4 linked regions of the Microbulbifer sp. A4B17 genome follow. The protein of the gene in region 4 binds, or shares a complex with, the protein of the main gene of each other region. Links are inferred from orthologs where the notes say so. Each region holds a gene or a part of one and is shown on either strand. Other genes may lie near its edges.

Region 1 (4,941 bases), 3.1 Mb from region 4 along the record:
GAATGGAATTTTATTAAATTTTGTGTGTATTAGGTTTATATTCAAGCCTAATACAAAAGTTTTACGTTCCTCTTGCTCTTTTTCATTAAATATAATCTTTCTTCTGATTTAATATTTATTTGTTTTTACCTATAGTTGTTTACGTTGTTTCTTATAGTTGTTAACCGTTCTTTATAGAGAGGTGGTTGGTGATTGCTACAGCTAAACGAGTAACGGCAATTTTATTTCTGTTTCTGGTTTTACCGCTTTCGGTTTGCTGGGCTTCTGATTTAGATGACCACAATGAATTGTCTGCAGGGCAGGGAGCTCTGGATCTTCTCCTGTTAAGGAAAGATTCTATTACGGGTAACCTGGCTCAGGTTTCACAAGTGGGTGATCACAACCTTGCTGAAGTTACCCAGTCTGGCCTTTACAACCAGGCTGTCCTGATACAGGAGGGTGACTCCAATGCGGCGTTGGTGCATCAGACAGGCGATTCTAATTATGCTGCGATATCTCAGTCGGGAGCCTACAACCAAGCTACAGCGATACAGAATGGCGTAGACAATGTGGCTTTAATCAGCCAGGTGGGCTACGGAAACTCTGCAAATATTATTCAAAATGGTGATGGATTGTTTGGTTTTGTCGCGCAGTTCGGTGACGACCATGCGGTGCAACTGGTGCAGTACGATTAAGGCATTGCACTATTTTACTTGTATTTATAATTTTATTCTGAGGGAGATTGATAGATGAAAAAGATTACACTTGCTGCTGCTATTGCTTTGATTGCTAGCGCAGGCCAGGCTGTAGCTGATAGTAACTACGGTGATCAGGTACAGCTCGGTGAGGATAACTATGCAGATGTTACCCAGGTATCTGCCGCTAACAACAACGCTGCCTATCAGTGGCAGGAAGGTAATGATAACGTAGCTACTACATATCAGGCGTCAGCCGATGATAACTACATCGATCAAACCCAACTTGGTAACCGCAACATAGCTTACACGAGCCAAACGAACCAAATGGGCAGTGAGGCTATGGCCTACCAGGATGGGGAAGGTAACTCAGGAACTATCCACCAGTGGACCGGTTCTTACAATAGAGCCTACGCTGCGCAGTTTGGTAGTGAGAATATGATCCACTTGGATCAGTATACTGACTCAAACTTCAGCTATGCCGATATGTATCAGGACGGCAACGACAACATGGGTGTTCTGCAACAGGAAGGTGATGGTAACTATTTCGTCAGCACCCAGGTAGGCGATAATAACGGTGTTTGGAACAGCACATGGTACTCTTCATTTGATGGTTTTGCTGGGGGTCAGGTAGGTGACTTCAACGTGGGTGCTGTCTATCAGTCAGGTGCTGAAAACACTGCAAACCTGATGCAGAACGGTGATATTAACCTGCTCGACCTGTCTCAATCAGGCATTAGCAACACCGCTACTATCCTGCAGCAAGGTGATGCTAACGCTGCTTTTGGTTACCAATCAGGTGCTAACAACGTTGCCAATATTACCCAGAATGAGACCAATAACTTGGGTTATATGGCTCAATCCGGCTTTGATAACACTGCTAATCTTGTTCAAACCGGTGACATGAATAGTGCTGACTTCGGTCAGTATGGCGATGCAAACCTGGCAAATATTGGTCAGACAGGCAACAGCAACTATGCCTATGGTTACAGTGCTGGTGTTGCAAATACTGTAGATATTGATCAGGCGGGAGATTTGAACCTGGCAGATGTTCACCAAGACTTTGGTGGCGATAACCTGATTACTGTGGCTCAAACTGGCTACGAGCATTCCGCTCATGTTGGGCAGGGCGGTTACGAGAATATCGCTACTGTTAATCAGTCCAGTGCATATAATATGGCTAGCATTGAGCAGGTTGGTACCAGCAACGTTGCTACTATCTCCCAGAACTGATTCTAAAAAGTTTCAGATATGAAAAAACCGCCCCAAAGGGGCGGTTTTTTATATATAAAAAGAGAAACTGAGTTTTATCCAGAGTAAGATCGATTAAATGGTTCTCTGTCCGCAAAAATTGAGAGTCAACTCTAATAGCCCTGTCCATGGAGATTGCTGCCCACTTCCCCCTTTGATAGAAACATCTATCGCTCGTGCACGAATTAACAGACTCTCCAGCTGCCTTTTGTTAAGTCTGTGGAGGGCTCCCTGGATCAGTGGTTGTCGCTTTTGTAGCCTGACTAACCTTGCAAGAGGTTGGCCTTGATCCAGTTTTTCCATGATATCGAGAAGGGTGCGAATTTCTCTTGCTATGGCCCAAAGTACAATGGGCGGCTCAATACCTTCAATCCGTAATCCGTCGAGTGTTTTGACAGCCTTAACTGAGTCACCAGATAAAACGGTATCGATTAGGTTAAAGACACTGTAGCGTGCGGAGCTGGTAACACTATGCTCCATCATTTCCCGGGTGATCTCTTGCCCGGGGCTGGAAAGCTTAAGCTTTTCTATCTCCTGGCTTGCGGCAAGCAGGTTGCCTTCTACTCTTTCTGCCAGGATTTGTACTGCTTCGGGTTCGGCTGAGAGGCCTGCTGATGTAAGGCGCTGGTTGATCCAACGGGGCATTTCCTGAATAGTCACAGGCCATACCTGAACCAGTACTCCCGATTGTTCTAAGACCTTGACCCATTTGCTGTTGAGCTGTGATTTATCAAGTTTCGGTAATACCAGTAAAAGCAAAAGATCCTCACTTGCTAGTGAAGCAAACTCTTGCAGGGCTTTACTGCCCTTATCCCCCGGTTTACCTCCGGGCAAACGCAGCTCGACGAGTTTTTTTTCTGCAAAAAGAGACATATTTCCGGCTGAAGCAACCAGCGTGCTCCAGTCAAAATTATGTTCTGCGTGAATAAGTTCTCGCTCGGTGAAACCGTGCTTTTTTGCTGTTGAGCGAACTAAATCGCAGCACTCTTGTACTATTAAGGGCTCATCACCAGTGATAATAAAGATTGGTGATAGGCCCTTTTTTAGATTTTGTGATAATTGATGGGGGTTAACGCGCATTAATAAAACTAACCTAGTAGCTCTTGTCTTCTAATGAGGCATTCACGTCTATGCGTCGTAAGCGGTCGATAATGCGGCCGATAAGCTCCCGTTGCATTTCAGCACGCAACGTATTTTCCTCTTCACTCTTACTGACAATTTCATCGGTATCCCATTCCAAGGTTCGGTAAACATCGGCCTGCGCTTTATTAAGGAGTACTTCTCCACTAGCAGTTCGTACACTGTATATTGCACTGGTAATCAGCTCGTACTCTGAGGCCCGGCCTTCAGAGTCCACAGCTACCGTCAGTTTCCGCTCAGTTTCCTGGTGAATAATCAAAACATAGTCTGATTCTGCAGGAGACTCCGCCATAGGTATACCAGCATTGTTTAGCAGTCGAGTTAATTGATCTGCAATGTCACTGCGGGGATTTTCTGTAGATATATATAGTGTGCTTCCAGGAGGAAAGTTTTTAGGTGCGCCTCTTAGATGCCAGCCACAACCGGCAATGGTGATAGCGAGAAGGAAAATAAAGACTCGACTTGCGATTGTTTTCATAAACTACTTGCCTTGGTCTTGTCGGCTACAGGAAGCTGACTTAAGCGGGCCGGGAGTACAGCTCCCGGCGATCTTATTGTGGGTCTTTACTTGGCGACAATATTTACTAATTTGCCAGGCACTACGATAACTTTACGCACAGTAGCTTCACCGATAAATTTCTGGACGTTTTCATCGGCAAGGGCGAGCTTTTCCAGGCTCTCTTTGTCTGCGTCGGCGGGCGCATCCAGCTTTGCGCGCACCTTCCCATTGACCTGGACTACCAAGGTAATCGAGGTGCGCACCAGTGCTTTTTCATCTACTGCCGGCCAGGGTGCATCAATCAGGGCGCTGATATTACCCAGAACCTGCCACAACTGATGGCAGATATGAGGGGTTACCGGAGCCAGGAGTAAAACTGCTGCCTGCAGTGCCTCTCTCTCTACTGCCAGTCCTTGACCACTGTTGCGATCCGCCAGCTTACCGATCTCATTCAGCAGTTCCATTACCGCAGCGATAGCGGTATTAAAGGTTTGGCGGCGGCCATAGTCATCGCCCACTTTCTGGATCGTTTCGTGGGTTTTGCGGCGCAGCTGCTGTTGCTTGTCATTGAGGGACTGCTGGTCGATCTGTGCTTCACTGGAGCCTGCGGCAATATGGGCGTGAACGGTCTTCCAGAGTTTGCGCAGGAAGCGACTCGCACCTTCCACACCGGCATCGTGCCACTCAAGGGTCTGCTCCGGAGGGGCGGCAAACATGGTGAACAGGCGCACGGTATCGGCACCGTACTCCTCAACCGCAGCATGAGGGTCTATGCCGTTGTTCTTGGATTTGGACATCTTTACCACGCCGCCGGCAATAATCTCTTCGCCGGTGGCTCGCTCAATCGCTTTGGTCGGCTTGCCCTTGTCATCGCGCTCGACGTCCACATCTGCGGGGTTGATCCAGGTCTTGTGGCCGTGCTCTTCCTTATAGAAGGATTCGGCCAACACCATGCCCTGACACAGCAGCTGCTTGAAGGGCTCATCGCTATTAACCAGCCCCTCATCCCGCATCAGCTTATGGAAGAAGCGCGCGTAGAGAAGGTGCAGAATAGCGTGTTCGATACCACCTACATACTGGTCGACGGGGAGCCAGTAGTTTGCGCGGTCCGGATCCAGCATACCCTCCTCAAAATCTGGGCAGGTATAGCGGGCATAGTACCAGCTGGACTCCATAAAGGTATCGAAGGTGTCTGTTTCCCGCTCTACAGGAGTACCGTTAAGCACATCCTTGCGCCACTCCGGGTCGGCTTTGATGGGTGACTGAACGCCGTCGAGTTCGACATCTTCCGGTAACAGGATCGGCAGCTTGTCGGCCGGTACCGGGATCTCCCCTCCATCTGCCAGGTTGAACATGGGAATGGGCGCGCCCCAATAG
Region 2 (4,832 bases), 2.1 Mb from region 4 along the record:
TTCCTGCATCAGCCAATAGTTGAGCAAAACCAGCAACATCAAACTGTTTGGTGGCCAGGGTGCTCAAGGTGAAAGACTCGAGATTTTCACGGAAATCGCCTGCTGAACGCTCAGAACCATCAAATTCCTTCAGCATAATTTCAGCTACTTTCTGCGGGGAGCCTTTTTGCAATTCAAGACTCAATCCGAAATGCCAAATATCCACCAGCTCAAGTTTTACCTGGTCCATTTCCGGAAGCTGCTTTTTCCACCACTTCCAGCCGTAGTGATCTAACAGCTCTGCACTTTCCACCCAAATTGCGCGGTACCAGGCAAAATTTTGCTCACGCCAGTTCTCATTAACTACCGTATTAATCTCGTCTTGCAGAGTCAGCATGACTTGCAGCTGCTGCTTCATCATAGGGGAACATCCAATAGACCCGGATCAAACTGCCCGGGGGAATAATCTGAAAAAGTTTTCTGAGGTGATTTCGGCCAGCTCTTCGTAGGGAATACCGCGTAAATCAGCGATAAATTCCGCCACTTCACGCACATAGGCCGGAATATTGGGCTTACCCCGATAGGGCACTGGGGCCAAATAAGGGGAGTCGGTCTCAACGAGTAACCGATCCAAAGGCAGCCTGCGGGCGACATCCCGCAGCTCCTCGGCATTTTTAAAGGTCACGATACCGGACAAAGAAATATAATAATTGAGATCCAGGGCAGCCTTGGCCATATCCCAGCTCTCGGTAAAACAGTGCAGAACACCTGCGGTATTGGTATTACCGTGCTCTTTAATGAGAGCGATAGTATCTTCCCGCGCATCTCTCGTATGCACAATAACCGGAAGCTCTGCCTGCCCTGCCGCTTTCAGGTGTGCAATAAAGCTCTGCTGCTGGATTTCCTGAGTGTCAGTACTGTAATAGTAATCCAGGCCTGTCTCCCCCAATGCAACAACATTGGGCTGGTTAGCCATTCCTACCAGTCGCTCAACATCCGCCATGCCGGAGTCGACATCCAGCGGGTGCACACCAACGGAACAGACTACGTCCTCGTAGCGGGATGCGATTTCAACAACCGCATCGGCGTTTTCCAGACTGATACCGACACAGAGGAACCTGCCAACACCGCGACTGCGGGCCAGATCCAATACAGCATCCAGATCGCCATCAAATTTATCGAGCTTAAGTCTGTCCAGGTGACAGTGAGAATCAACAAGCATTAGAGGGTTACAACGTATGGGTTGGGCGGCTGGATTCTAAAGTTCCCGCCAAATGGGTTTCAATCTTGTTTTGGGCGATATTGTCCTTATCGCCAAATTGAACCCCGATACCGGGAGTGCGGTTGCCCTGGGCACCATTGGGGGTAATCCAGATCACTTTACCGGCAACTGGAATTTTTTCTGGCTCATCCATCAAGCTCAGAAGCAGAAACACCTCATCGCCAAGGCTGTACGACTTATCGGTACTGATAAACAGGCCACCATTCTTAACGAAGGGCATATAGGCCGCGTAGAGCACAGATTTATCCTGGATTTTCAGTGACAGGATGCCGTTGCGGGCACCGCCTCCCATGGCTTTCATGGACAACCTCAATGTTTATATTTCTAAATGATGCGCTAACTTATCTAAGCCCGCAGCCTGTGTCCAGGCAGCGCCAATGGCCCCACCCCATTTGTGCAGGACACCTAAGCAAAAAGCTTTGCCCAGCGGATGAATAATTCTTCAAGCAGCAAGCGACGGTTTGGGTTGGCTGTGCCCAGCAATCCCTTGCGTGCCTGGAGTAAATGATCGTAGAAGGCAAAAACCGGCTGCAGGCTTTGCTCTCCCAACCCCGGCAACCTCTGCAACAGACTCATTAACTGGGCATCTCCACTGAGATCGCAACTGCGTATCTGCACCATCTGGGTCAGCCAGTGCTGCCAGAAAAGCAGCAGTTGGACCAACTCAACCCCCTCGGCTGGTGCTTCCCAACGGCCCGCCGTAGAGACGGCGCTCGCCGTGCCCTGAGCTACAGCATCGAGATCTTTTAAAAACTGCTCGCGTACTTCCCTCGGCTTGGGCTCAGCCAGTTCAGCAGCCAATAATGGTGCCCCACCGGCCAGGGTTAAGACTCTCTGTGCCAGCGGCTCTTCCAGCCCATTGCTGTATAACCACTGTAGCGCGATCTCTTCAGTTGGAGGTGGAAAAGCAATGGATTGACAACGACTTCTAATCGTTGGCAGAAGACCCATGGGGGCATCGGTGATCAGCACAAAGATAACGGAAGCTGCAGGCTCTTCAAGGTTTTTCAACAAAGCATTGGCTGCATTGATATTCATCGCCTCCGCAGGCGACAAACAAACCAGGCGCGCCCCGCCCCGCCCACTGGTACGGGAAACGAAGTTGCCCAGTTGGCGGATTTGCTCCACTTTCAAAGGTCCACCGGGCTTTTCAGGTTCAACTTGTAGGAAATCAGGATGCGAGCCAGCCATCCACAACCGACAATCCTTACACTCTCCACAAGCCTGACCTGCCCTCGGTTGTTCACATAGGGCCAACGCAGTAAAAGCAGCCGCGAATTGTCGCTTCCCCAACCCCTCCGGGCCGGTCAGCAGTAAAGCGTGCGGGCAGCGGCCCGCCTGCAACTGCAAAACCAATCTCTGCCATTGCTCGAAGTGCCAGGGTAAAGGTACCGGTATCGATTTATACTCAAAAGTTTCAGGCACAGACATCAGCCACAAGTCTTATCATTTGAAAATAGATTCTGGGGGCAAGATAGCTTAAAGCAACAGCTCCAATTGCCTGGCTAGGTCCACCTGCACCTTCTCCAGAGATTGGCTGGCATCAACAATTGCATAACGGGCAGGTGCCGCTTCAGCTCGCTCGCGATATGCCGCGCGCACCCGCTGGAAGAACGCCAAATGCTCACTCTCAAAACGATCTGCTTCCCCGGTGCGTGCGGCTCGCTGCAGCCCCACTTCCGGGTCGAGATCCAAAAGGAGTACTTTATCTGGGCGCAAATCCCCTTGAACTGTCTGCTCCAACTGCTCGATTAACTGTCGATCCAGTTTGCGACCGCCACCTTGATAGGCATAGGTAGCATCGGTGAAGCGATCACAGATTACCCAATCCCCACGTTTTAACGCGGGTAGTATAACCTGAGACAGATGTTGTGCGCGGGCGGCAAACACCATCAATAATTCTGCCGTGGGGTCAACCGATTCATCCCGTTTTGCCAGTAACAGCTCGCGCAGCTGTTCAGCCAACGGGGTGCCACCCGGCTCCCGGGTTTGGATAAACTTTATATTGTGCTTTTTGAGCCACTCGGTAATGAAGAGTAAGTTGGTGGATTTCCCCACTCCCTCTACACCCTCGAGGGTAATGAACTTGCCGTGCGACACTAATCCTTTCCTTTTGCCGGACTCGAGCGGTAATCCGCTCGTCTTTTCAGCTGATACTCCCGCACCGCACGGTTGTGCTCTGTCAGAGTCGCTGAAAAATGATGGGACCCATCTCCTTTACCGACAAAATACAAACTTTTACCGGGCTTCGGATTTAAAGCGGCCCGAATTGCCGCTCGCCCAGGCAGGGCAATCGGCGTGGGAGGAAGGCCATTGATAACATAGGTGTTATAAGGTGTTGGCTGGCGCAGATGGGTTCGGGTCAAATTTCCATCAAATTCCTCACCCAGACCATAAATAACAGTGGGGTCTGTCTGCAAGCGCATGCCTTTGTTGAGCCTGCGCACAAAAACACCCGCTATTTCACTGCGCTCGGAAGGCTGCCCAGTCTCTTTTTCGATAATCGAAGCCATGATTAAAGCTTCATAGGGAGACTTATAGGGAAGATCATCCCCTTTTGACCGCCACTCCTCATCCAAAACTTTCTGCATCCGGTCATAGGCCTGGCGCAGCAACTCAATATCTGTGGTGCCGGAACGGTAAACGTAGGTGTCTGGGAAAATCCATCCCTCAGCCTCATCTTCCTTTAAGCCCAGGGCCCGGGCAGCGGCACTGACATCACTACCCGCCTCGGACTGAACAATACTTTCGCCGGAGCGGATTTGTTGCAGGGCCTGGCGGAAAGTCCAGCCTTCCAACAGGGTAACCCGGTAGCGAGTGACCTCGCCGCGATTCAGGCGCGCAATCAGATCCCGGGCATTACTGCCAAAGGGAACCAGGTACTCGCCGGAATGAATTTCTGTTGTGCCTTCCCAATAGGCGTAGGCGAGAAGTATCTGCGGCCACTGGATAACGCCCTCTCCCTGGAGGCTTCGCAGCGTCCGGGACAGGCTTCCGCCCTTCTCCACCTGAAGCTTAAGCCCCTCTTGAGCAATTGGCAGAGGAGATTCCAGGGCTTCCTTTGCCACGTACAGAGATGCAACTGCAACCAGGCTGGCCAATACCAGCCCGCTAAAAAACAGCTTCAATACCCTCCAAGCGAAACTCGCTTGCTTTTTCTTCACCACAATTTATCCAATATCAGCTTCTGCAGCCTGCGGGTCTCTGAGCCCACAGACCAATTCTTGTAACCGATTACCTCTACCACTGGTAATACACCCCGAACACTGTTGCAGAGGGCCAGTTCATCGGCCTCACAGAGTTCCGTAAGATCCATATCCCGCTCTTTCCAGTGGATTTGACCCAAAAGCCATTGCCGCATCACACCGTGGACACCGCAACGGTGGAGGGCTGGGGTCACCCACTCCCTACCGTATCTGGCCAGGATATTACAGCGCAGACTTTCGATTACCCTTCCCGCAGAGTCCAGCATCAATCCATCGAGAAATTGCCCCACTGGCAGCTCCGCTTTCGCCGTATTATATCGATTGCGGAGTAAAGTTTTGCTGCCCTGGTTCGAATTACCGCCTAT
Region 3 (4,931 bases), 890 kb from region 4 along the record:
CGCCTTCCAGGGCGGCGTTGGTGAGGAACTGGGTCAGAGCGCCCTCATCCTTCAGGTACTGTTCCTGTTTGCCCTTGGAGATCTTATACAGCGGCGGCTGGGCGATGTAGATGTGACCCCGCTCGATCAGCTCCGGCATCTGACGGAAGAAGAAGGTGAGCAACAGGGTACGGATATGGGCTCCATCCACGTCAGCATCGGTCATGATGATGATGCTGTGGTAACGCAACTTATCCGGGTTGAACTCACTCTTGCCGATACCACAGCCCAGTGCGGTAATCAGGGTACCCACTTCGGCACTTGAGAGCATCTTATCAAAGCGCGCTTTTTCCACATTGAGGATCTTACCCTTCAGCGGCAGGATCGCCTGGGTGCGGCGATCGCGGCCCTGCTTGGCAGAACCACCGGCGGAGTCACCCTCCACTAAGTAAATCTCAGATAGTGCCGGATCTTTTTGCTGGCAATCTGCCAGTTTTCCGGGCAGGCCGGCAATATCCAACGCTCCCTTGCGGCGAGTCATTTCACGGGCCTTGCGGGCCGCCTCACGGGCTTTGGCCGCGTCGATCATCTTGGTGACGACAGATTTGGCTTCCTGTGGGTTCTCCATCAGGTAGTCTGTGAAGTGGTGACCCATCTCCTGTTCTACAGCGGGTTTCACTTCGGATGAAACCAGCTTGTCCTTAGTCTGGGAGGAGAATTTCGGGTCCGGAACCTTCACAGAGATAATCGCGGTGAGACCTTCCCTGGCGTCATCGCCAGTGGTGTTCACCTTGTCTTTCTTACCCAGGCCTTCCCGCTCGATATAGCTGTTCAGACCGCGGGTCAGGGCTGCACGGAAGCCCGCCAGGTGGGTACCACCGTCGCGCTGGGGAATATTGTTGGTGTAGCAGAAGATGCTTTCCTGGAAGCTATCGTTCCACTGTAATGCCACCTCTACTGCAATGCCGTCTTCGCGCTGGCTCTGGAAGTGCAGAACCTTGTTAATCGGAGTTTTGTTCTGGTTGAGGAACTCCACAAAGGCACTCAGACCACCCTCGTATTCATAGACCTCTTCCTTACCACTGCGCTCATCCTTCAGGACAATACGCACACCGGAGTTCAGGAAGGACAGCTCGCGCAGGCGCTTGGCCAGCACATCGAAATGGAACTCGATATTACTGAAGGTATCCTCAGACGGTTTGAAGTGCACCGTAGTGCCGGTGGTATCGCTGTCACCCACAACTTCCAGGGGTGCCTGGGGCACTCCGTGGTGGTAGGTCTGCTCGTGGATCTTGCCACCGCGACGGATAGTCAGCTTCAGCTCTTTGGACAAAGCGTTTACCACCGATACCCCTACCCCGTGCAAACCGCCGGAGACCTTGTAGGTGTTGTCATCAAATTTACCGCCTGCGTGAAGGACGGTCATAATCACTTCTGCTGCAGAAACCCCCTCTTCCGGGTGAATCTCTGTCGGGATACCACGGCCATTGTCCGATACGGAAATGGACTCATCCGGGTGGATGGTTACACGGATCTCATCACAGTGGCCGGCCAGCGCTTCATCGATGGAGTTGTCGACCACCTCGAATACCATGTGGTGCAGACCGGTGCCATCGTCGGTATCACCAATATACATTCCGGGGCGCTTGCGCACCGCATCCAGGCCTTTTAATACCTTGATACTGCTTGAGTCATAGCTTTGCTGCTCTGACATTTATTCGCTCCATTAAACTTATTGTGCGGCCGAAGCTTCGGCACTGATCTTCCCATGTTCCACGTGGAACACTTTCGGGCAATTCCAAGGGGCATCTAGTTGCCGCCAAGGGCGGCTTGTAGTGCCCTCCTCAATTCCGGTTACAAGCACCTGGCTGGCACAACGCCCAACCCAATGCGCAAAAATCTGTTGGTTACTGTCATCCAGCTCTGCCGGCAAGTCATCTACCAGGAATACTGGCATATCCCCCTGCCTACAGACTACCTCCGCCATGGCCGTGCGCACCGCACACACCAACATCTTCTGTTGGCCTCGAGATAGAATATTGTGGGCCGACTCACCGGCTACGGTAAAACGAATATCCGCCCTATGGGGACCAATACGCGTATGCCCCTGTGAAACATCTGATTCCCGTGATTCAGATAGAGCGCCACGCAGGTCAACTTCTTTACGCCAGCCACGACGGTAACTCATATCGACACGGCTCAACAGGCTCTGTGGTAACTCACCGAGAAGTTGCGAAACGGCAGACTGCAATTGAGAAAACTGAGCTAATCGCAGATCGTTTACACGCTCGCCACTAAGGGCCAACTGCTCTTCCCATACGCCGATGCTAGCCTCATCGATTTTACCACGACGCAGGAGAGCATTTCGCTGCCGCAGTGCGATTTGATAATTTTTCCACTCCTGGGCAAATAAATGTTCCACGTGGAACACTGTCCAATCCAATAATCGGCGCCGAATGCCGGGGCCACCATCAAGTGCGGAAAAACTTTCACTGTTTATCAATTGAAGGGGCAGGCAACTAGCAAGCTGTGAGCTGGATTCCGCTGGAGCCTGGTTAACCCTGATTCGGCCCGAGCCATCTGCGAGGCGCTCTACCCCCAAGTTAAAACCTGTATCGAGCTGGGCAAAAACCGTAAGCCCACCAGTATCATGCTGAATAACCGACTTATGCTGGCGAGAGCGAAAGGAACGACCGGTTGCCAGCATATGTACCGCCTCTAGCAGTGAAGTCTTGCCACTGCCATTCGCACCGCAAAACACGTTAACGCCAGGACCCAGTTTGAGATCGGCAGAGCAGATATTTCGAAAATTAGATAAGAGAAGACGGGTCAGCGCCACAGACACCTCCCCCAGAGTGAAGAGCGCGATGCACAAGCATCGCTTTGTTTATCGGCTACCCCACCGAGCGGGGGGGTAGCCTCAATCCATTCAGAAAAGAGCAATGGGTGGGCTGCCTTACAGGCGCATAGGCATAATCACGTACAGCGCATCACCTTCTTCAGGTTGCTGCAGCAGAGCACTGCTATTGGCATCCGCCAAACTGATACGGATCTGGTCACTGTGAATAGCACCAGTGACGTCCAGCAGATAGGAAACGTTAAAGCCAATCTCCATTGGCTCACCTACGTAATCCACCATCATCTGCTCTTCCGCCTCTTCCTGCTCCGGGTTGTTGGCAACAATCTGCAATAACCCCTCAGAAACCTGAAGACGCACCCCACGGTATTTCTCGTTGGAGAGAATCGCTGCGCGGGAGAAGGCCTGGCGCAAACCCTGGCGATCGGCATAGACCACATTGCCCGCCCCTCGCGGCAACACGCGCTCGTAGTCAGGGAACTTCCCGTCCACCAGCTTGGAAGTGAAAGTAAACTGACCACTAACCACACGAATATGGTTGTTACCCAGCACTACCTGTGCCTGTGCATCGCTGTCTTCAAGCAAACGACCCAGCTCAAGTACGCCTTTGCGCGGCACAATAGCCTGGATAGGCGTGGCGACATCCAGGCCGGGGGCATCGCGATCGCAAAGCGCCAAGCGGTGGCCATCAGTAGCAACCGCGCGCAGCTGCTGCGGGCGACACTCTAGCAGTAAACCATTCAGGTAATAGCGCACATCCTGCTGAGCCATAGCAAAACTGGTGGCTTCTATCAGGCGGCGGATCTCGCGCTGGGAGATATCGAAACGGGTCTGTGCACTGGCCTCTTCCTGGTTCGGGAAGTCCGCTGCGGGCAGAGTCGACAGCTGAAAACGGCTGCGGCCACTGCGCAGTATCAGGCGCTCGCCATCGCGCTCAAACTTCAGTTCAGCACCATCGGGCAGAGAGCGACAAATATCCAGCAGCTTGCGTGCGGGAACAGTCACCTCGCCCTCCATTTCTACACCGTCTACACCGAGACGGCCGACAATTTCCACTTCCAGATCAGTACCGGTCAGGGAGAGTTCCTGGCCCTGTAACTGCATCAACACATTGGCCAGGACTGGCAGTGTTTGGCGTTTCTCAACAACACCGGCCACCAGTTGTAACGGCTTCAGAAGGGCGTCCCGGCTCACATTGAATTTCATCGGTAGTTTCGCCTTGTTTTGTCAGTTATTCGATTAAGTGGTCAGCGACCGTGTCAGCAACTTAACATCCTCGCGAATATCCGCGTCGGACTCCTGCAACTCACGTATTTTGCGGCAGGCATGCAGTACTGTTGTGTGGTCGCGACCACCGAAGGCATCGCCGATCTCCGGCAAGCTGTGATTGGTCAGCTCCTTGGCCAGGGACATAGCGACTTGGCGGGGACGGGCCACCGAGCGACTGCGCCGCTTGGAGAGCAAATCCGCCACCTTAATTTTGTAGTATTCAGCGACAACCCGCTGGATATTATCCACACTGACCAATCGATCCTGTAGGGCCAACAGGTCTTTTAGTGCTTCGCGCACAAGGACATCGTCAATAGCGCGACCGGTAAATTGCGAATTGGCAATTACGCGGCGCAGTGCACCTTCAAGCTCTCGCACATTGGAGCGAATGCGCTGCGCAATAAAGAAAGCGGAGTCGTGAGGTAAATCCACACCCACCTGCTCGGCCTTCTTCATCAAAATAGCGACTCGGGTCTCGAGCTCCGGAGGCTCTACAGCCACCGTTAATCCCCAGCCAAAGCGGGATTTCAAACGCTCTTCCAAGCCGTCGATCTCTTTGGGATAGCGGTCACAGGTTAGGATAATCTGCTGACCACCTTCCAGCAGGGCATTAAAGGTATGGAAAAACTCTTCCTGAGAGCGCTCCTTACCGGCAAAGAACTGGATATCATCAATCAACAGGGCGTCAACAGACCGGTAATAGCGCTTAAAGTCGCTGATGGCATTCAGCTGTAGCGCTTTCACCATATCTGCAACAAAGCGCTCGGAGTGCAAATACACCACCTTAGCATTGGGGTTGCGCTCCAGCAGTGCGTTGCCAACCGCG
Region 4 (4,901 bases):
AACTGTGCATAATTTTAGTGACAGCGGTATTGAGTAAGAGGTCGCGAAGCGGCTGTAACTCCTCGATAGCCAAATTGTCGATCAGGTAGCAATGTTTTCCATCACCTACCTGGACCAGGGCCGGTTGGGGATAAAAAGTACGGCTGCGCATGAACTCGGTATCCAAGGCTACCGCACTCTGCTTGCGCCACTCTGCACACAACTCTACCAGCTGCTCGTAACTGTCGACCCAGCGTGGAGTGGTATCTATTTCTGTCATCGATATCACTCAACTGCCAGAGAAAAATGCGGTTCGACTATTAAATGCATGGGCAAGAGTGCCGCCATCGATATATTCCAGCTCTCCGCCGATGGGCACACCGTGGGCAATCCGGCTCACCGCCACCCCCTGGGCACGAGCTCTCTCCGCGATGTACTGCGCGGTAGCTTCACCTTCTACCGTAGGGTTAGTGGCGACAATAAGTTCGCGCAACTGCTCAGTAGCGAGCCTCTGCTCCAGCAAGTCGATCCCCAGGTCCCCCGGGCCAATGCCATCAATGGGCGAGAGATGCCCATGCAGGACAAAGTAGCGACCGTGGTAATTACCGGCCTGCTCAATAGCCAGAACATCAGCGGGCGTCTCAACCACGCAAAGTGAGTCCTGCTCGCGCCGGCTATTGCTACACAATGAGCAAACGGGCTCCTCTGTGAGGGTGCGACACTGCCCACAGCGCCCCACTTGTTCCACCGCTCGCGCCAAACTCTGGGCCAGCAGGGAGGCAGCTTCCCGGTCTTTTTCCAACAGGTACATCGCCATGCGCTGCGCGGACTTGGGGCCCACACTGGGCAGACAGCGGAGCGCGCGGATCAGCTCTTCAATCAGGGGACTAAACATACAAACTCAAAACCAGTGGATGGCCACTTCTTAAAAGGGGAACTTAAAGCCTTCAGGCAAATTGATACCTGAAGTCAGGTCTCCCATCCCCTGCTTTTGCAGTTCCTGTGTTTTTTCCTCTACACGGCGCACAGCGTCGTTGACCGCAGCGGCCAGCAGGTCTTCCAGCATTTCCTTCTCTTCGGTCATCAGGGAGGGATCAATTTCCACAGATATCACATCGTGGCGACCATTCATCGTCACCTTGACCATACCCGCCCCAGACTCACCGCAGATACGCAGTTCCGTCAGCTCCTGCTGCATCTTCTGCATTTTTTCCTGCATATCGGCCTGCATTTTCTGGGCCTGCTGCATCAAATCGCCCAAACCTTTCATAGGTAACCTCTATCTTGTGCATGTGGTCCCTGAATAAACCGGGCCCTAATTGTCATTAATCTTCTACTACTAGTGATTCTACGGAGCCCGGCACCAGTTCCGCACTCAATTCTGTCTGTAATTCTTGAACCAGCGGGTCAGCGACCAGTGCATCCAGGGCAGCTTCAAGCCGCGCTTGGCGGGTAGCTGCGACTAACCGGGCGGGGGTACTCCCATGTACCTGCCCTACTTGTATCTGCGCCACCACAGGCTGCTGGAAGAAGTCTGCCAGAGAGTCCCCCAGGCGCCGCTGGTGAACTTCGTCGTAGAGGCTGCTGTAGGATTCATCCAGGGTGAACGAGAGTATATTGTCCTGCCTGCCCACCATCTCCAAATGCTGGGCAATGGAGTGCAAAATACCGGTAATACCCAGCTGTCCATACATTACCGGCCAACTGCCAGGCGTTAATGCTTCCAAACGCCCTTTTGGCACTTCCTGACCGCGGCTTTCTACCGGAGCCTCCCGCGAGGTATTCACTGTATTTTGTGGTACTGGTTGCTGTGGTGCCGGCGCCGACTCCACTTCCGCAACTCGCTGGCGCAGCTCGGCCAGGACATCTTTACGCTGGGGACGCTCTTCTGCCACTCCCTGGACAGGGGACGGGCTTGTAATTTGCTCCGGCTGAGCCCCCGTCGCTGGCTCACTGATCAATTCAGCTGGGACCGCCGGCTCTGCCTCTTGCTGCTCTACCTGATTCTGCGACGGCTGTAGGCCCTGCACTGCCTGCGAGGGAGCTAGATCAACCGTTGCTACAGCCTGCGGCTGTGCCGCTTCAGGCTTTTTTAGCGGGCTGCCCCCCGGTACTTCTGGCGCTACAGGAGCCTGTGGCTGTAGCGCTTCTGGAGCCGGTGCTGGTGAAACGGGTTCGGAAGCCGATGGCAGTGGCGAACGGGGAATATCCGCAACACCCTGGGGGCGGAAAGCCAACATCCGCAGTAGAGCCATTTCAAAGCCACTGCGCTGATCCGGGGCCAAGGGCAGGTCACGCCGGGCCAGCAGGGCCATCTGGTAATACAGCTGCACATTTTCCGGGGCGATACGCCCAGCTAAATTTCTCAGTCGCTCACCATCACCCAGGGAATTATCGATAGATTGAGGCAACACCTGAGCCACTGCAATACGGTGCAGGTTATCGGCGAGTTCTGCCAGCGCAGCACTGTAATCAGGGGCCTGCTGGGACAACTCAGCAACTGTGGCAAATAAGGCCGGCGCATCCTCTTCGGACAAGGCTTGCAGCAGTTTCCACACCAAGCCGGTATCGATACTGCCCAGCATACCGCGCACTTCTGCCTCGGTAATTTGCCCTCCACCAAATGCGATGGCCTGGTCGGTAAGACTCATCCCATCGCGCATACTGCCATCTGCCGCGCGACCAAGATGCCACAGGGCGCCCTCTTCAAACGGAACCTGTTCCTGCTCCAACACAAACTTCAAGTGCCCCACAACCCGCTCGGGGCTCATATTCTTCAGCTTGAACTGGAGACAGCGGGACAGCACGGTAACCGGCAACTTCTGCGGATCAGTCGTTGCCAGTAGAAACTTCACATGGGGAGGCGGTTCTTCGAGGGTTTTTAACAGCGCGTTAAACGAGCTGTTCGACAACATATGGACTTCATCGATCAGGTAAACCTTGAAGCGACCCCGGGTCGGTGCGTACTGCACGTTCTCAAGCAGTTCACGAGTATCTTCGACCTTGGTACGCGAGGCTGCATCGACTTCGATCAGGTCGACAAATCGGCCATCGGCAATCTCATTGCAAGTATGACAATGGCCACAGGGTTCAGAACTGACTCCCTCTTCACAATTCAGACACTTAGCCAGGATTCGTGCAATCGTGGTTTTACCCACACCACGAGTACCGGCAAAGAGGTAGGCGTGATGCAAGCGACCATTATCCAGGGCGTTGATCAACGCCTGGAGAACATGCTCCTGTCCCACCATCTCGCGAAACAGCTTCGGCCGCCACTTCCGTGCCAGTACTTGATAACTCATTCAATCTCCGGTGCTCGACACACCTCTGCAAAGTCTTATTGTCTGCGCCTGTGGCGCGGCCGCCATTATACCGGCATCCACCGTCAGGCATAGAGAATCGGAGAGCGTGACCAGTCAAGTTCGATCGTACCTCTCGTAGCGAAACCAATGCTTGTGATATAACTGTGCGCCAACTCGCACTAAGAACAATCAGTCCATAACTACAGCGAGCCGGGTACGGGGATCACGATCAGTAATGAATAAGGCCAGGAAGACGCTTCTCGAAAGGCTGTTTACCGAGCACGGACAGGCCTTGGTACGCTTTGTCTCTCGCATTGTCAAAAGCCCTGACGATGCCGAGGATATCGCCCAACACGCCTATTTGCGCCTGCAAAAGCTCAGCGATGAAAAGGAACTCGAGAACCCACGGGCCTACCTCTACCAGATTGCCAATAACCTGGCCGTGGACCAGCTGCGCCGAGGCAAACTCCATGTGGAGTACGTGAGTCAGCAGCTTCCCATGGAGGGTGAGCCCTACACAGACGATCATGCTGACCACCAGTCACCGGAAAGACTGCTTGCAGCCCGCCAGCAGCTGCAATCAATCTACGACACCATGGACAGGCTACCCCTAAAGTGTCGCCAAGCCTTTCTACTGCACAGGACCCGAGGCCTCTCCTATAGTGAAATCGCCCAGGAGATGAATATCTCGGTTAGCAGTGTTGAGAAGTATATTTTGCAGGCTTTGAAAGCGTGCCGTAAGAAGGTAAATCCCGGGCCATGACCTGTAAGTTAAGAGAGTTAGCTCAGTCACTTTGTGGCAGTCATCCCTGAAATTACAATGATAAAAATGAAGATGAAGTACAATTTTTCACAGCCTACCACTCCTCCTTTAAAATTAATTGAGGGAGAAACCTGTTCAGCCGTCTCAGCTTCGAAGGGCGATATTGAGTAAAACTTAAGACTCACCGTCTAACAGAACTTTTTACTGTTATACATTGCAAATGCGTTCGAATTATTTTTTTGCTCAGAGGCCCGCACCGTAAAGGTCGCACAAATTAAGAAACTTTGAGTAATATGCAACTTTTAGTATCAAAGTACTAAGTAAGATTTTTATAACCCTAGGTGCTAGAGCAGCCATGAAAACCAACCCAGAGCAAATAGTAAGCGAAGATAGCCTGGATCAGGCTTGTGCTTGGGTTGCCCGTTTGCGCTCCGACTCAGTCAGCTCTAGTGACCGCCACCAGTTCAGCCAGTGGCTCTCCCGGGAAGAAAACCAGCGAGCCTTTGCAGAAATCACAGAACTCTGGGGGGATCTTGGTGCTATATCCCACCTGCCGGTTGATACTCTATTCCCAGAAAGCATCCCGTCCCGAGACACAAGGACGACCACAAAATCCGCTAAGCGAGCATCAAACCACGGATTTCAGAAGCACAACTCTCAATGGGCACTGCCCAAGTGGCTCATTGGCGGGGGACTGGCTACCTGCGGAGCAATAGTTGCTCTTTGGGTTGGCTATCAAGGCATGGGCGGTGAGCTTAAAGCTCAGGTATACGCTACCGAGCGTGGACAGATACAAACCATTAGCCTTTCCGATGGCTCAGAAGTAAAGCTGAATTCAAATAGTGAGTTACGGGTTA

What was found.
Region 1: the proteins of dnaX (region 4) and holA are in contact, whole or in part, in a cryo-EM structure (PDB 8GIZ), measured with the Escherichia coli proteins. The link is inferred for Microbulbifer sp. A4B17 from one-to-one orthologs.
Region 2: the proteins of dnaX (region 4) and BTJ40_RS13325 are in contact, whole or in part, in a cryo-EM structure (PDB 8GIZ), measured with the Escherichia coli proteins. The link is inferred for Microbulbifer sp. A4B17 from one-to-one orthologs.
Region 3: the proteins of dnaX (region 4) and dnaN are in contact, whole or in part, in a cryo-EM structure (PDB 8GIZ), measured with the Escherichia coli proteins. The link is inferred for Microbulbifer sp. A4B17 from one-to-one orthologs.

Annotation. Positions count from the first base shown.
Region 1 is NZ_CP029064.1:3,978,095-3,983,035, reverse strand. The notes cover bases 1,004-3,955. They hold holA (DNA polymerase III subunit delta), read right to left. Parts: upstream 3,006-3,955; coding sequence 2,001-3,005; downstream 1,004-2,000. Other genes in these bases: leuS (leucine--tRNA ligase), read right to left, coding at 3,630-3,955; lptE (LPS assembly lipoprotein LptE), read right to left, coding at 3,019-3,543; BTJ40_RS17515 (hypothetical protein), read left to right, coding at 1,004-1,907. In the rest of the region: BTJ40_RS17520 (hypothetical protein), read left to right, coding at 189-674; more of BTJ40_RS17515, read left to right, coding at 729-1,003; more of leuS, read right to left, coding at 3,956-4,941. UniProt on the Escherichia coli protein: Part of the beta sliding clamp loading complex, which hydrolyzes ATP to load the beta clamp onto primed DNA to form the DNA replication pre-initiation complex.
Region 2 is NZ_CP029064.1:2,997,677-3,002,508, forward strand. What follows is about bases 680-3,522. They hold BTJ40_RS13325 (DNA polymerase III subunit delta'), read right to left. Parts: upstream 2,693-3,522; coding sequence 1,667-2,692; downstream 680-1,666. Other genes in these bases: BTJ40_RS13315 (TatD family hydrolase), read right to left, coding at 680-1,201; BTJ40_RS13320 (PilZ domain-containing protein), read right to left, coding at 1,209-1,562; tmk (dTMP kinase), read right to left, coding at 2,741-3,361; mltG (endolytic transglycosylase MltG), read right to left, coding at 3,361-3,522. In the rest of the region: BTJ40_RS13310 (dUTP diphosphatase), read right to left, coding at 1-397; more of BTJ40_RS13315, read right to left, coding at 425-679; more of mltG, read right to left, coding at 3,523-4,425; BTJ40_RS13340 (aminotransferase class IV), read right to left, coding at 4,422-4,832. UniProt on the Escherichia coli protein: Part of the beta sliding clamp loading complex, which hydrolyzes ATP to load the beta clamp onto primed DNA to form the DNA replication pre-initiation complex.
Region 3 is NZ_CP029064.1:777-5,707, reverse strand. The notes cover bases 1,990-4,931. They hold dnaN (DNA polymerase III subunit beta), read right to left. Parts: upstream 4,043-4,931; coding sequence 2,936-4,042; downstream 1,990-2,935. Other genes in these bases: dnaA (chromosomal replication initiator protein DnaA), read right to left, coding at 4,076-4,931; recF (DNA replication/repair protein RecF), read right to left, coding at 1,990-2,818. Outside these bases: gyrB (DNA topoisomerase (ATP-hydrolyzing) subunit B), read right to left, coding at 1-1,693; more of recF, read right to left, coding at 1,712-1,989. UniProt on the Escherichia coli protein: Confers DNA tethering and processivity to DNA polymerases and other proteins. Acts as a clamp, forming a ring around DNA (a reaction catalyzed by the clamp-loading complex) which diffuses in an ATP-independent manner freely and bidirectionally along dsDNA.
Region 4 is NZ_CP029064.1:886,240-891,140, reverse strand. What follows is about bases 794-3,705. They hold dnaX (DNA polymerase III subunit gamma/tau), read right to left. Parts: upstream 3,282-3,705; coding sequence 1,305-3,281; downstream 794-1,304. Other genes in these bases: BTJ40_RS03995 (RNA polymerase sigma factor), read left to right, coding at 3,517-3,705; BTJ40_RS04005 (YbaB/EbfC family nucleoid-associated protein), read right to left, coding at 905-1,249; recR (recombination mediator RecR), read right to left, coding at 794-874. In the rest of the region: rnd (ribonuclease D), read right to left, coding at 1-259; more of recR, read right to left, coding at 269-793; more of BTJ40_RS03995, read left to right, coding at 3,706-4,044; BTJ40_RS03990 (FecR domain-containing protein), read left to right, coding at 4,400-4,901. UniProt on the Escherichia coli protein: Part of the beta sliding clamp loading complex, which hydrolyzes ATP to load the beta clamp onto primed DNA to form the DNA replication pre-initiation complex.